Regions from separate parts of the Ralstonia sp. OTU4908 genome, predicted to be linked through region 2. Evidence: predicted binding sites of a transcription regulator. Region 2 holds the regulator's gene; each other region holds the start of a gene.
The links. Region 2 encodes LexA, which represses DNA repair genes until DNA is damaged. Its sites were predicted from a motif close to ACTGTATNNNNATACAGT; they were not measured.
Positions count from the first base shown of each region.

Region 1: a site for LexA is predicted at 2,280-2,297, ahead of AAHM38_RS04095 (ATP-dependent helicase). Genes of this name have one in related genera too.
Region 3: a site for LexA is predicted at 2,341-2,358, ahead of recA (recombinase RecA). Genes of this name have one in related genera too.

Region 1 is NZ_JASATD010000003.1:127,954-132,091, reverse strand. Features, by position in the region: gene mdtD (multidrug transporter subunit MdtD) at 1-82, shown strand, start outside; gene AAHM38_RS04095 (ATP-dependent helicase) at 108-2,258, opposite strand; gene AAHM38_RS04090 (hypothetical protein) at 2,359-2,676, opposite strand; gene AAHM38_RS04085 (YnfA family protein) at 2,820-3,152, opposite strand; gene AAHM38_RS04080 (PfkB family carbohydrate kinase) at 3,233-3,706, opposite strand; gene AAHM38_RS04075 (TraB/GumN family protein) at 3,773-4,138, opposite strand, start outside.
Region 2 is NZ_JASATD010000010.1:24,238-28,375, reverse strand. Features, by position in the region: gene AAHM38_RS11045 (asparaginase) at 1-688, opposite strand, end outside; gene AAHM38_RS11040 (ferredoxin--NADP reductase) at 826-1,602, opposite strand; gene lexA (transcriptional repressor LexA) at 1,856-2,506, shown strand; gene AAHM38_RS11030 (hypothetical protein) at 2,626-2,811, shown strand; gene AAHM38_RS11025 (cupin domain-containing protein) at 3,156-3,467, opposite strand; gene AAHM38_RS11020 (dipeptidase) at 3,490-4,138, opposite strand, start outside.
Region 3 is NZ_JASATD010000005.1:225,779-229,916, forward strand. Features, by position in the region: gene AAHM38_RS07145 (sensor histidine kinase) at 1-1,543, opposite strand, end outside; gene AAHM38_RS07150 (response regulator) at 1,536-2,246, opposite strand; gene recA (recombinase RecA) at 2,512-3,570, shown strand; gene recX (recombination regulator RecX) at 3,681-4,138, shown strand, end outside.

The DNA of each region.
Region 1 (4,138 bases), on a different contig from region 2:
CGCGGCCGCGTGGATCTTCGCGCAGCTCTCGCGCTTCGAGTCGACGCACGTCGTCAAGCGGCCCGAGATGGAAGTGCATTGAACGCCCGCTTTAGCGACCAGGCTGACTACTTTTTCCAGTAGCCGCGCATTTTCTTGCTGAGGTCCACCTTGGCCGCGGCGCGCGCTTCGGCTGCGGGGTCCGCGCCGGGCTCCGGTTCCGGCCATGCGCACGCTTCGAACAGCGGCAGCAGCGCAGGCGGAATGAAGCGCGTGCGCGACGCGTAGATGTGCCGGTCGCCGTTGGGGGTTTGCTGCGTGACGTAGAAGCGCTGCGGCACCAGGATGTCCAGATGCTCACGCGCACGCGTCATCGCCACGTAAAGCAGCCGGCGTTCTTCTTCCAGTTCTTCGTGCGAGCCCGCGCCCAGATCGGCCGGCATGCAGCCGTCCACGGCATTCAGTACGTACACCGCCTTCCATTCCTGACCTTTCGATGAATGGATCGTCGAGAGGATCAGGTAGTCCTCATCGCGGTAGGGGTCGCCCGACTCATCGCTGGTCAGCTCGGGCGGGTCGAGCGTCATCTCGGTCAGGAAGCGCTCCCGGGTCGCGTACGTTGCGGCCATGCGGGCGAGCTGGTCCAGATCGCCCTGGCGCACGGCCGCGTCGTCGTGCAGGCGCTCCATGTGCGGCGAGTACCAAGCGCCTACGGCTTCGAGTTCGCCAGCCCATTCCAGGCTGTCTTTGGGTACGCGCAGGGTTTGCATGAGCGCCATCAGCGTAGACCAGTCGCCGGCCAGCCGCGCCGGTGGCTCGTAGGCGAGCAGCGCGGCCATCGGGTCCGCCGCTTCCGCCATGACGTCGAGCACGCGTGCCGCCGTGGCGGGGCCTGCACCTGGCAGCAACTGGATCACGCGAAACCCGGCAATGCGGCTGCGCGGGTTCTCGGCCCAGCGCAGTACCGACAGCACATCCTTCACATGTGCAGCCTCGAGAAACTTGAGGCCGCCGTATTTCACGAACGGGATGTTGCGACGCGTGAGTTCGATCTCCAGCGGCGCGCTGTGGCTCGCGGTGCGAAACAGCACCGCCTGCGATTTCAGCGTCAGCCCGCCTTCCCGGTGATGCAGCACCCGCTCGGCCACGCAACGCGCCTGCTCGGCCTCGTCACGCACCGAAATCAAACGCGGACGATGCGTCGATGCGCGGTCTGTCCACAACGTTTTGGCAAAGCGCTCCGTTGCGAAGCGCATCACGCCGTTGGAGGCATCCAGAATCGGTTGCGTCGAACGGTAATTGCGCTCCAGCAGCACCGTGTGCGCCGGCCGCGAAAAGTGGCGCGGAAAATCGAGGATATTGCGCACCGTCGCCGCGCGGAATGCGTAGATCGATTGCGCGTCGTCGCCCACCACGGTGACACCGCGGCCGTCTGGACGCAGCGCACGCAGGATGGACGACTGCAGCCGGTTCGTGTCCTGGTATTCGTCGACAAGGATGTGGTCGAAGCGCGCGCCGATCTCGGCCGCCAGGTCGGCGTCGGACACCATCGCGTGCCAGTAGAGCAGCAGGTCGTCGTAGTCGAGCACGTGCTGCGCCTGCTTGGCTTCGACATACGCATCGAACAGCGTGCGCAATTGCGTCTCCCACATCGCGCACCACGGAAAATGGTGCTTCAGCACGGCGTTCAGCGGGCTCTCCGCGTTGATGGCGCGCGAGTAGATCGCAATGCAGGTCTGCTTGAGCGGGAAGCGGCGTTCCTTAATCGACAGGTTCAGCTCGTGGCGCACGACGTTGAGCAGATCGGCCGAGTCGCTGCGGTCATGGATGGTGAAATCGGGGGCGAGGCCCACGCGCTCGGCATATTCGCGCAGCAGGCGCGCGCCGATGCCGTGGAAGGTGCCGGCCCAGGGCAGCGTGGTCTTGTACGAAGTGCCGGCCGAATTGAGGGCGTTGTTCGATCGCTCGCCCTGCATGGCTCGCGCCAGCAGGTGGCCGGCACGGTTCGACAGTTCGCTCGCCGCCCGGCGGGAAAACGTCAATAGCAGGATGCGTTGCGGATCGGCGCCGTTGGCTACCAGGTGCGCCACGCGCCAGCCCAGCGTGTGCGTCTTGCCGGATCCGGCACCGGCCAACACGAGCAGCGGGCCGGTTTCCGCCGCGTCTGCCCCGGAAATACCGAACTCGACCGCCTGGCGCTGCTGGTCGTTCAGCTGGGCCAGGTAACCGGGCGTGGCCGGCACAGTGGCGGTGTCTGGGGTGGTGGAGGCGGCAAGCACGGCAGGGCGTCACAAAAAATAACTGTATGAATATACAGCACTGGGATGCCTGCCTGCGGAAAGTGAGCGCGGCGGACGGAAGGCCGGCGGCGTTGGCCGATCAGATCCCGTCCCGCAGCTTTTTCGCGAAGTCCTGCGGGGATGCCCGCCGGTTGACCGCGTCCACCAGATCCGCCAGGAACCAAGGCAGCACGAGTTGCGTGCCCGGATCGCTCAGGCCGACGCGGAGCCGGTCAGGAGACGCCGATTCGGTGGCTTTGGCCGGCTGGATCGGCTGCGGAGGCTGGCTGTGCGCGAGCATCCCTTGCAGATCCTGATCGGTGAAAGTGAACGTTGACGTGGTCAGGGCCGAGGCGGTCATCGCTGCGGACATCAGCATCGTGGCCACGGCAAGGTGTTTGAGGGTGTTGGCAGGCATCGTGGCCTCCAGAACAGAACGGTTGGGTGAGTAGGTGACCGGCGCGCAGCGCGGTGGCCGCAGCAATGATCCACCCTCCGATCATGGCGGCAGCTTAGGGTTCCGTTTCGCTCAGGAAAACGCAAATATCGCGTGCAATCCGATCAATTGGCCTGCGGCTGCAGGGCGATCACGGCCATGCCCGTCAACGCAATGGCCGCGCCGCCGATGTCCCAGCGGGTGAGCGACACACCGTCGACCAGACGCAGCCACACGAGCGCTACGGCGATATACACCCCGCCGTATGCCGCATAAGTGCGGCCGGCCGCAGCCGGGTGCAATGTCAGCAACCACGCAAACAGCGCGAGCGAGGCGGCCGCCGGCAGCAACAGCCAGATCGGCTTACCTTGCCGGAGCACGAGCCACGGCAGATAACAACCGACGATTTCCGCCACGGCGGTGAAGGCAAACAGCACGGCAATACGAAGCAGTTCCAAAACGGGCCCCGAAGCAATCAATACGCAGACGGCGCCGATTGTGGCATGTGGGGCCGTGCTGTCGCGATGGTTACCCGGTCTCAGGCGGGCGAGGCGGTGTGCGCCTGCAGCAGCGCATCGATCTCGGCTTGCGTGCCCGCGTATGCGCCGGCGCGCGTGGCGGTGAGGGCGGCCGCCGCTGCGGCTTGGCGCAGATGCGCCTGCGGTGGCGCCTCGGGTGACTGCAGCAGGCTCGCCAGCCAGGCGCCCATCGCGGCATCGCCGCAGCCGACGGTGTCCGCCACCGGCACGGCAAAGGCCGGTTGGGCGATACGCGCATCGTCTTGCCCGCCGTGCGCCGCTGCCAGCCATTCCATGCCGTCGGCCCCGAGCGTGAGCAGGATGTCGGCTTGCGGCGCGAGGGTGCGCAGCGTGGTGAGCGGATCGGCATCACCGGGAAACAGTTGGCGCAAATCTTCATCCGATACCTTGATGACCGGTACGATGGCGGCCATGCGCAGCAGCAGCGGCGCGTAGTGGGGAGCGCCCATCGCCGCGCGGACTTGGCCGCGCATGCCGAACTGGCAGCGGCTGTCGGATCGACGCCGCCGGAAAAGCGCTGACCGGAAAACGCGTACGCGCTAGCGCGGTGTGATCGCCGGCAACACCGGCGTGACCTTGTACCCGCGGGCCGCCAGCAGCGCGGGAATTCCCTTGGGTCCGATCATGTGGAGCGCGCCCACAGCGCCAAACACGCGCTGGCCGCTGTTGTGCACGCGTGCAATGTTCTCGGCCATGGCGCGGTTGCGGTTCGTCACCAGCCGTTGGAAGGCGCGTTTGTCCGATGCCGTCTTCAGGCAATCGCACCACTGCGGGTAGTGCTCGAGCGTGCTGATGTCGCTGTCGGCCCAGGCGTTGGCGAGCGTGAGCGTCTGCGTGCGCGCCTCGCCCGATTCAATCGCGTCGAGCACGGTATCGAATTGCTGCGCGACCTCGTTCTTCGGCAC
Region 2 (4,138 bases):
CATCCGGCTGCGCATAGCTCGCCAGCACTTCAACCCACGGCCATTGGCCCGCTGGCGGCATCGGCAAGACATCTTCCGCAGCCACACGTTGCGCTGCCCGCTGGAACTGCACCTGAGCGTCGAGCACGAAACCGACCGGCCCTGCATCCGGCGAAATAAACGCCTCGACCGCGTAAGTGTGACCCTTCTGGACATCGCGGGCGGCATGCACGCGCTGGTTGAGCGCCACCAGCACCCCACGCCCGCGCGCAGACGGACTGGCCGCGAGCCGTACCGCGTTCAGCAGATTCAACGGGCCATCCGCCGACAGCGACGTTGACGGCCGCATCGCCGCCGTCAGGACGATCGGCGTATCGGTCTGCTGCGTAAGGTGCAGCAGCATCGCGGTTTCTTCCAGCGTGTCAGTGCCGTGCGTGATGACCACACCGTCCACACGCTCGACGTCGATCCAGTGACGGATGCGCGCCACCAGCCTTTCCCATACGTCAAACGTCAGGTCCTTGCTGTCGATCTGGGCGACCTGTTCAGCGCGCACGTTGGCGAGGCGCTCCAGACCAAGCTTGCTGGCCGCGAGCAGTTGATCGATGGGGACGGCGCCAGCGCGATAGCGTGCGGCGGAGCCAGCGTCGTCAGCAGAGCCGGCGATCGTGCCGCCGGTGGCGAGGATGGCGATGGTAGGCAAGGACATCGTTGCAGACATGCGTGGTGGGCAAGGCGCGCATTGTATCCGCCCGCATCGCCTTTGCCGACGCGGGATTGCCCGGGGCGCCGGCAAAAACAAAACGCCGGCACCCAGGCCGGCGTTTGCAACAGAAGCCGTATCGATTATTTCTCGACGAAGGCGCGCTCGATCACGTAGTCACCCGCTTCGCCCATGCGCGGCGAGATCTTGAAACCGCGGGCGTCGAGCAGCTTGCAGGTGTCTTCCAGCATGGCCGGGCTGCCACAGATCATGGCGCGGTCGACTGCCGGATCCATCGGGGGCAGGCCGATATCGACAGACAGCTTGCCGCTGTCGACGAGGTCCGTCAGGCGGCCCATGTTGCGGAACGGCTCGCGAGTAACCGTGGGGTAATAGATCAGCTTATCGCGCACCTGATCGCCAAAGAACTCGTTGTTCGGCAATTCCCGGGTGATGAAGTCGGCATAAGCCAACTCGCTCACTTGGCGCACGCCGTGCAGCAGCACGACCTTCTCGAAGCGCTCATAGGTGTCCGGGTCCTGAATGATGCTCATGAACGGCGCGAGGCCGGTGCCGGTGCCGAACAAATACAGGTTCTTACCGGGTAGCAGGTCATCCAGTACGAGCGTGCCGACCGGCTTCTTGCTCACCAGCAGCTTGTCGCCCACCTTCAGATGCTGCAGTCGCGACGTCAGGGGGCCGTTCTGCACCTTGATGCTGAAGAACTCGAGGTGCTCTTCGTAGTTCGGGCTCGCGATGCTGTAGGCGCGCATCAGCGGCTTGCCTTCGACCTCCAGCCCGATCATGACGAAGTGGCCGTTATGGAAGCGCAGCGCCTGGTCGCGCGTGGTCTTGAAGCTGAACAGCGAGTCATTCCAGTGATGGACGCTCAGAACGGTCTCTTGATTGAAGGCGGACATGGTGACATTCGGGCCAACCCAATGAAGCTCAATCGGGTTATGTGGCGATGCAAAAATCGGTCAAGGCCTTGATTTTATGCGATTCCCTGCAGCCGCGCCTGCATGGATTGCACATAAGCTTCTAACCAGTCGCATGGGTTTTGACGCCGATCAGAGGGACTGGGCACGCGCGCAACAGATCACAACAAAATCACTTGCGCTTCCTGCGTCACTGTATAAAATCACAGCACCTGTTCAAATATACAGTACGCCGATGGCCACCCTCACCCCCCGCCAGCAGCAGATTTATGACCTCATCCGCCAGACGACCCAGCGCACGGGCTTCCCGCCCACGCGCGCCGAGATTGCCGCGGAGTTTGGCTTCTCGTCGCCCAATGCGGCTGAGGAACACCTCCGCGCGCTGGCACGCAAGGGCGTGATCGAACTGACGCCGGGCGCCTCACGTGGCATTCGGCTGCGGGCGGCAGGCGAGACGGCGCAGCATCAGTTCTCGCTGCCGTCGATGGGGCTGATGCAATTGACTCTCCCGCTGGTGGGCCGTGTGGCCGCCGGTAGTCCGATCCTGGCTGCGGAGCACATTGATCGCCAGTATCAGGTTGATCCATCGCTGTTTTCTGCGCAGCCCGATTTTCTGCTGAAGGTGCGTGGTATGAGCATGCGCGACGCCGGCATTCTCGATGGCGATCTGCTGGCCGTGCAGCGCGCCAGTGAAGCCACCAACGGCAAGATCGTCGTGGCTCGACTGGGCGACGACGTCACGGTCAAGCGCTTCCAGCGCAAGGGCCGCCATGTCGAACTGATTGCCGAGAATCCCGATTTCGAACCGATCCACGTTGATCTGGATCGTGATGAGTTTCACCTGGAGGGCTTGGCCGTCGGTCTGATCCGGCCTGCTGCTCCGTAAGTCCCCGGCGCATCTCAGCGCCAAACCTTCGCTGTTTGATTCCACCTTGAGGTGAGCCAGCGGCTCGCCAGGGCGGAGTCTTGCCGCTCGCTTTTCCACCCGAACTCACGAGGTCTGCCATGCGACTCGGATCGATGTCTTCCCACCGCCGCCCGGTACAGCCGGTGCCCTTCCGCCAAACCCAGGGCGTGCGCATCTACCAGGGGGAGCAGCGCCGTACGATGGTCGGCAGCATGGCCGCCATCTGCCGCATGCTGGACGCGATCCCGGTGGCCTCGCGTACCGCTGGCGCCGAAAGCTGCTGAGGAAAAGAAGGACGAGCAAGGGCCGCAAACCTCGTTGCGGCGCCCGATCAGGGCATACCCCAATGCTGCCGCCGCAACTGATTTCATACACTTGCCGTGCCCTGAGGACAGGGCTTTCTTCAACTGATTTTCGGCCCGCCGCTTGAGCGGGCTGTTTTTTCTGTTCGCAAGTTGCTGGAACGGCACATTTAACGATGTTCCGTCGGTGACACAGACGTTTACCCCGATGTTGTTTGGCGTACGTGACAGTAGTATTGCGAATGCCCTCAGGGGCAATGAGATCGCTGAATTCGAAGCCCGCACATTGCGGGCTTTTTTTTGCGCCGCGACCGGCAGGCGAGCCGCTAAACACTCCCGGCTTTCTCGACGACGAGAATCCTTGCCTCGCCGCGCGGGTGCGCCACATGCTCGCAGCCGACCCCGGCGAAGAAGATATCGCCGGGTTCCAGCGTCGCGACTTTCTCCTCGCCGGCTTCGCGGTAATGCATGTCGACCGTGCCGTCGAGCACCACGAACACCTCCTCGCCGTCGTTGACGTGCCAGCGGTATGGCTGGTCCGTCCAGTGCAGGCGCGTGGTGATGCCGCCCATATTGGCAATATCGAGCGCGCCCCAGGCACGCTCGGCAGTGAACGATTTGGCGCGGATGATGTTCATGGCGATCGTGGGTCGGTGTCGGTTATTGCATCGACTGCAGATTGCCAATGCGCACGAGCATCTCGGTGAACATCTGCATATCGAGGTCGAGGTCCGGTACTTCCTTGTACTCGTTGGCGTTGTGCGCGGTGTACTTCTTGCCAGGCATCGCAGGGCCGAAATTAATGGCGTTTGGCATCAGCTTGGCCGTCGTGCTGCCGGCCGTCGGAACGGGCTTGGCATCGAGGCCCGTGGTGTCACCAAAAATGTTGAGCAGCGTCGACAGCCACGCGCCCTTCGGATCGCGCGCCATCCAGTTGCCCTGGTCGTGGTTGATTTCAAGGGCGACATGGTTGGCGTTGGCCCATGCGTTGATCTTGCCGGCGATCTCGCCGCGCAGCGCGTCGGGCGTTTTGCCGCGCGGCATGCGCACGTTGGCGGTCACCTCCACGCGGCCATTCTTGTCGCCGATCACCGTAGGCGAAATGGTGAGCGGCCCCATGAAGTCGTCCTTGTAGGCGACGCCCATGGTACTGCCGAGGTAGTCGGTGCCGTAAAGTTCGGTGAGGTAGCGCACGGCATGGGCGTAGGCGTTGTCCGCCAGACCGAGATCGGCTGCACGTAGGAACAGCGCGAGGCGCGGCAGCGGGTTGACGCCCTCTTCCGGACGCGAGCCGTGTGCAGACGTGCCG
Region 3 (4,138 bases), on a different contig from region 2:
GCGTGATGCGAAAGCGCGCGCCCGCCAGCCGCGGCGATGCCTGATACACGTTGTCGAGCACCTCGATGTCTCCGCCGTGCTGCTGCACGATCTCGCGCACGATGGCCAGGCCCAGACCGCTGCCCTCGGCCTGTGTGCCAAGGATGCGGTAAAAGCGCTGCATCACGCGTTCGCGCTCGGCCACTGGGATGCCGGGGCCAGTGTCATCGACGTCGATGAAGACGAACGGCTCGAATGGCGCGGTGGTCACGCGCACGGTGACATGTCCGCCATCGGGCGTATAGCGGATCGCGTTGTCGAGCAGGTTGTTGAGCATCTCGGCGAGCATCGTCGCATTGCCCGAAATCGTGACCGGCAACCCGGGTTCCTCAAAGCCAAGGTCGATCTGCTTGGCCCACGCCTTGGGCAGCCAGTCAGCCACCACTTGACGTGAAAGCGCGCAGATATCGAGCGGCACCAAGCCGTCGGTGGCACCCATGTTTTCCATGCGCGCCAGCGAGAGCAATTGCTTGACGAGGTGCGCGGTGCGATCCGAGCTGTCGGCGATATGCGCGAGCGTGCGGCGCAGTTCGTCGGGCGATTGTTCGCGCTGTGCCAGCTCCGCCTGCATGCGCAGACCCGCCAGCGGCGTCTTCATCTGATGCGCGGCATCCGCAATGAAACGCTTCTGCGTATGCACCGATTGCTCCAGCCGCCCGAGCAGATCATTGAATGACGCCACGAGCGGCGTCAGTTCCTGCGGCGCGGCCCCTTCGTCGATGGGGCTGGTGTCGCCTGGGTTGCGCGCGCGAATGCGCTCCTGAATCGCATTGAGCGGCGCCAGCCCGCGCGTGAGGCCAAACCACACCAGGATCACCGCCAACGGCAGGATCACGAACTGCGGCAGGATCACGCCCTTGATGATTTCGTTGGCGAGTTGTGCGCGCTTGTCGAGCGTCTCCGCCACTTGCACCAGCGCGGGTTTGCCGCCGGAGCCCGGCCGCTGCACGAAGGTATACGCAACACGGATCTCCGCGCCATGGATGTGGTCGTCGCGCAGTTGCACAAGGCCGCCCGCGTTGGCGTCTTCTTCGGGCGGCAGCGGCAGGTCGCGGTCCCCGGAGACAAACTCGCCGTTGGTACCGAGCACCTGGTAATAGATATTGTCGGTTTCGTCGGCACGCAAAATCTCACGCGCCGAGATCGGCAGTTGCAGCGTCACGCGGCCATTCACCTCGCGAAGTTGCTGGCTGAGCACGATCGCGCTCGATTCCAGTGCGCGGTCATATGGTGCATTCGCAATCGACTTGGCGACCAGGTACGTCACCGCAATGCTCATCGGCCACAGCAACAGCAGCGGCGCAAGCATCCAGTCCAGAATTTCGCCGAAGAGGGATCGGGCGGCGGGCCGCGTGGCGTCGTCTTCGAGGTGGGGGAGGGTGTCGGCGAGGTTGCCGCCGCTATCGCCTCCGTCATCGCGGCCATCGGCTCCGGGCATCGCGTCGGTGCGTTCGCGCAGCGATGCGCGATACCGACGCCACGGCCAGGCCAGCCGATCACCCATGGGCAGCGGTCGCGGTGGTGGTTGGGGTGGCCGTGCGTTCCAGGCAATAGCCCAGCCCGCGCACGGTGGCGATGCGGATGCCTTCCACCTCGATCTTCTTGCGCAGGCGGTGGATGTAGACCTCGATGGCGTTGTTGCTGACTTCTTCGCCCCAGCCGCACAGATGGTCGACCAGTTGCTCTTTCGATACCAGGCGGCCCACTCGCGCCAGCAGAATCTCCAGCAGCCCGATCTCGCGCGCCGACAGTTCCACCACCTGATCGTGGATATAGGCAATGCGCCCGACCTGGTCGAATGCCAGCGGCCCATGGCGCACAAGCGTGGCGCCGCCGCCCGTGCCGCGCCGCACCAGCGCACGCACACGCGCTTCCAGCTCAGACAGCGCGAACGGTTTGGCCATGTAATCGTCGGCGCCCAGGTCCAGGCCCTTGACGCGTTCTTCCACGCTGTCGGCGGCGGTCAGAATCAGCACCGGCAGCATGGCCCCGCGCGAGCGCAGGCGCTTGAGGACCTCCAGCCCCGACATACGCGGCAGTCCCACGTCGAGGATCAGCAGGTCATAGGTCTGGGCCGTTTGCGCGGACAGCGCCGCGTCGGCAGTCGCCCCATCGGAGGCTTGGTCGACGGCGTAGCCCGCCTGGCGCAGCGAGCGTGTGAGCCCGTCCGCCAGCGTGGCGTCGTCTTCGGCAATCAGGATGCGCATGCGTGTCTCCCCGCGATGCCGAGCAAGATATCTTGCCCATCCCGCCCGCTACATTGTTTTCGCGCGACAACTGATCTGGAGACTTGTCAAAACCACTGGTTTTTTATACAGTACTCCGAATTCGCGGTGCTGTAGTCTTGGCGGCGCTAAAGTCATGGAATGGGTCGCGTCGGGGCAATCACCCAGCGGCCCGTTGTTGCAGGCAACCGCTGGAATCGCAAGCCCTTGCGGCCCATTTATACACCAATTTGCACGAAGGACGACCATGGAAGACGGTAAGAAGGCAGCCGCGATGAGCGCAGAAAAGCAGAAGGCGCTGGCTGCCGCGCTCGCGCAGATCGAAAAGCAGTTCGGCAAGGGCTCCATCATGAAGATGGGCGATGCCGAGGTCGAGCCGGTCCAGGTCGTGTCGACGGGTTCGCTCGGGTTGGACGTGGCGCTGGGCGTTGGCGGCCTGCCGCGCGGCCGCGTCATTGAAATCTACGGTCCTGAATCGTCGGGCAAGACCACGCTGACGCTGCAAGTGGTTGCCGAGATGCAGAAACAGGGCGGCACGTGCGCCTTCATCGACGCGGAACATGCGCTTGACGTCACTTATGCCGACAAGATTGGCGTGAGCGTGCCGGACCTGCTGATCTCCCAGCCGGACACGGGCGAACAGGCCCTGGAAATTGCCGATGCGCTGGTGCGCTCAGGCTCGGTCGACCTGATCGTCATCGACTCGGTGGCCGCACTGGTGCCGAAGGCTGAAATCGAAGGCGAAATGGGCGACGCGCTGCCCGGCCTGCAGGCCCGTCTGATGAGCCAGGCGCTGCGCAAGTTGACCGGCACCATCAAGAAGACCAATTGCATGGTCATCTTCATCAACCAGATCCGCATGAAGATCGGTGTGATGTTCGGCTCGCCGGAAACCACCACGGGCGGTAACGCGCTCAAGTTCTACGCTTCGGTGCGTCTGGACATCCGCCGCATCGGCTCAATCAAGCGGGGCGACGACGTGGTCGGCAACGAGACCAAGGTCAAGGTCGTCAAGAACAAGGTGGCGCCGCCGTTCCGCGAAGCCATCTTCGACATCCTCTACGGTCAGGGCGTATCGCGCGAGGGCGAGATCATCGACCTGGGCGTGGAAGCCAAGGTGGTCGAGAAGTCCGGCGCCTGGTACAGCTACGGCGGCGAACGCATCGGCCAGGGCCGCGACAACTGCCGCGAATACCTGCGCGAGAACCCCGACCTTGCCCGTGAGATCGAGAACAAGGTCCGCGAGCAACTGGGCGTGACGCCGATGGGCGCCGTTGCAGTGGCCGAGGAAGTCGGAGAAGAGTAATTGGGTTGGCCGTCGGCGCAGATCGGCGGCTCTATCGAGCTTCATACGCCTGCCGTCCCCCAACGGTGGGCGTTTTTCTTTGGAACACGCTCCTTGAACGCCAAATCCGCATGCCGTTGCCACGTCAACCGTTATCGCTGAAGGCACGTGCGCTGGGCTATCTGTCTCGGCGCGAGCACAGCCGCGTCGAATTGCGCCGTAAGTTGGTCCCGCACGCAGAGTCCGCCGAGGAGGTCGACGCGCTGCTGGATTGGCTGGAGGGCGAAAACTGGCTCTCCAACACGCGTTTTGCCGAAAGCATGGTGCACCGCCGCGCGGGCCGCTACGGTACAGCGCGCTTGATGCAGGAGTTGAAAACGCATCAGCTCGGCGAAGAGACGCTGGGCGAGGTCAAGGCGCAACTGCAAAGCACGGAAGCAGTCCGGGCGAAAGCCCTGTGGGAAAAACGCTTCGGCCGCCCACCGGCCGACCTGGCCGAACGGGCCAAGCAGGTGCGATACATGATGGCGCGCGGATTCTCCCGTTCCGTAGTGTCGCGCATCATCGCAGGGGCGGATGAGCTGCTGGA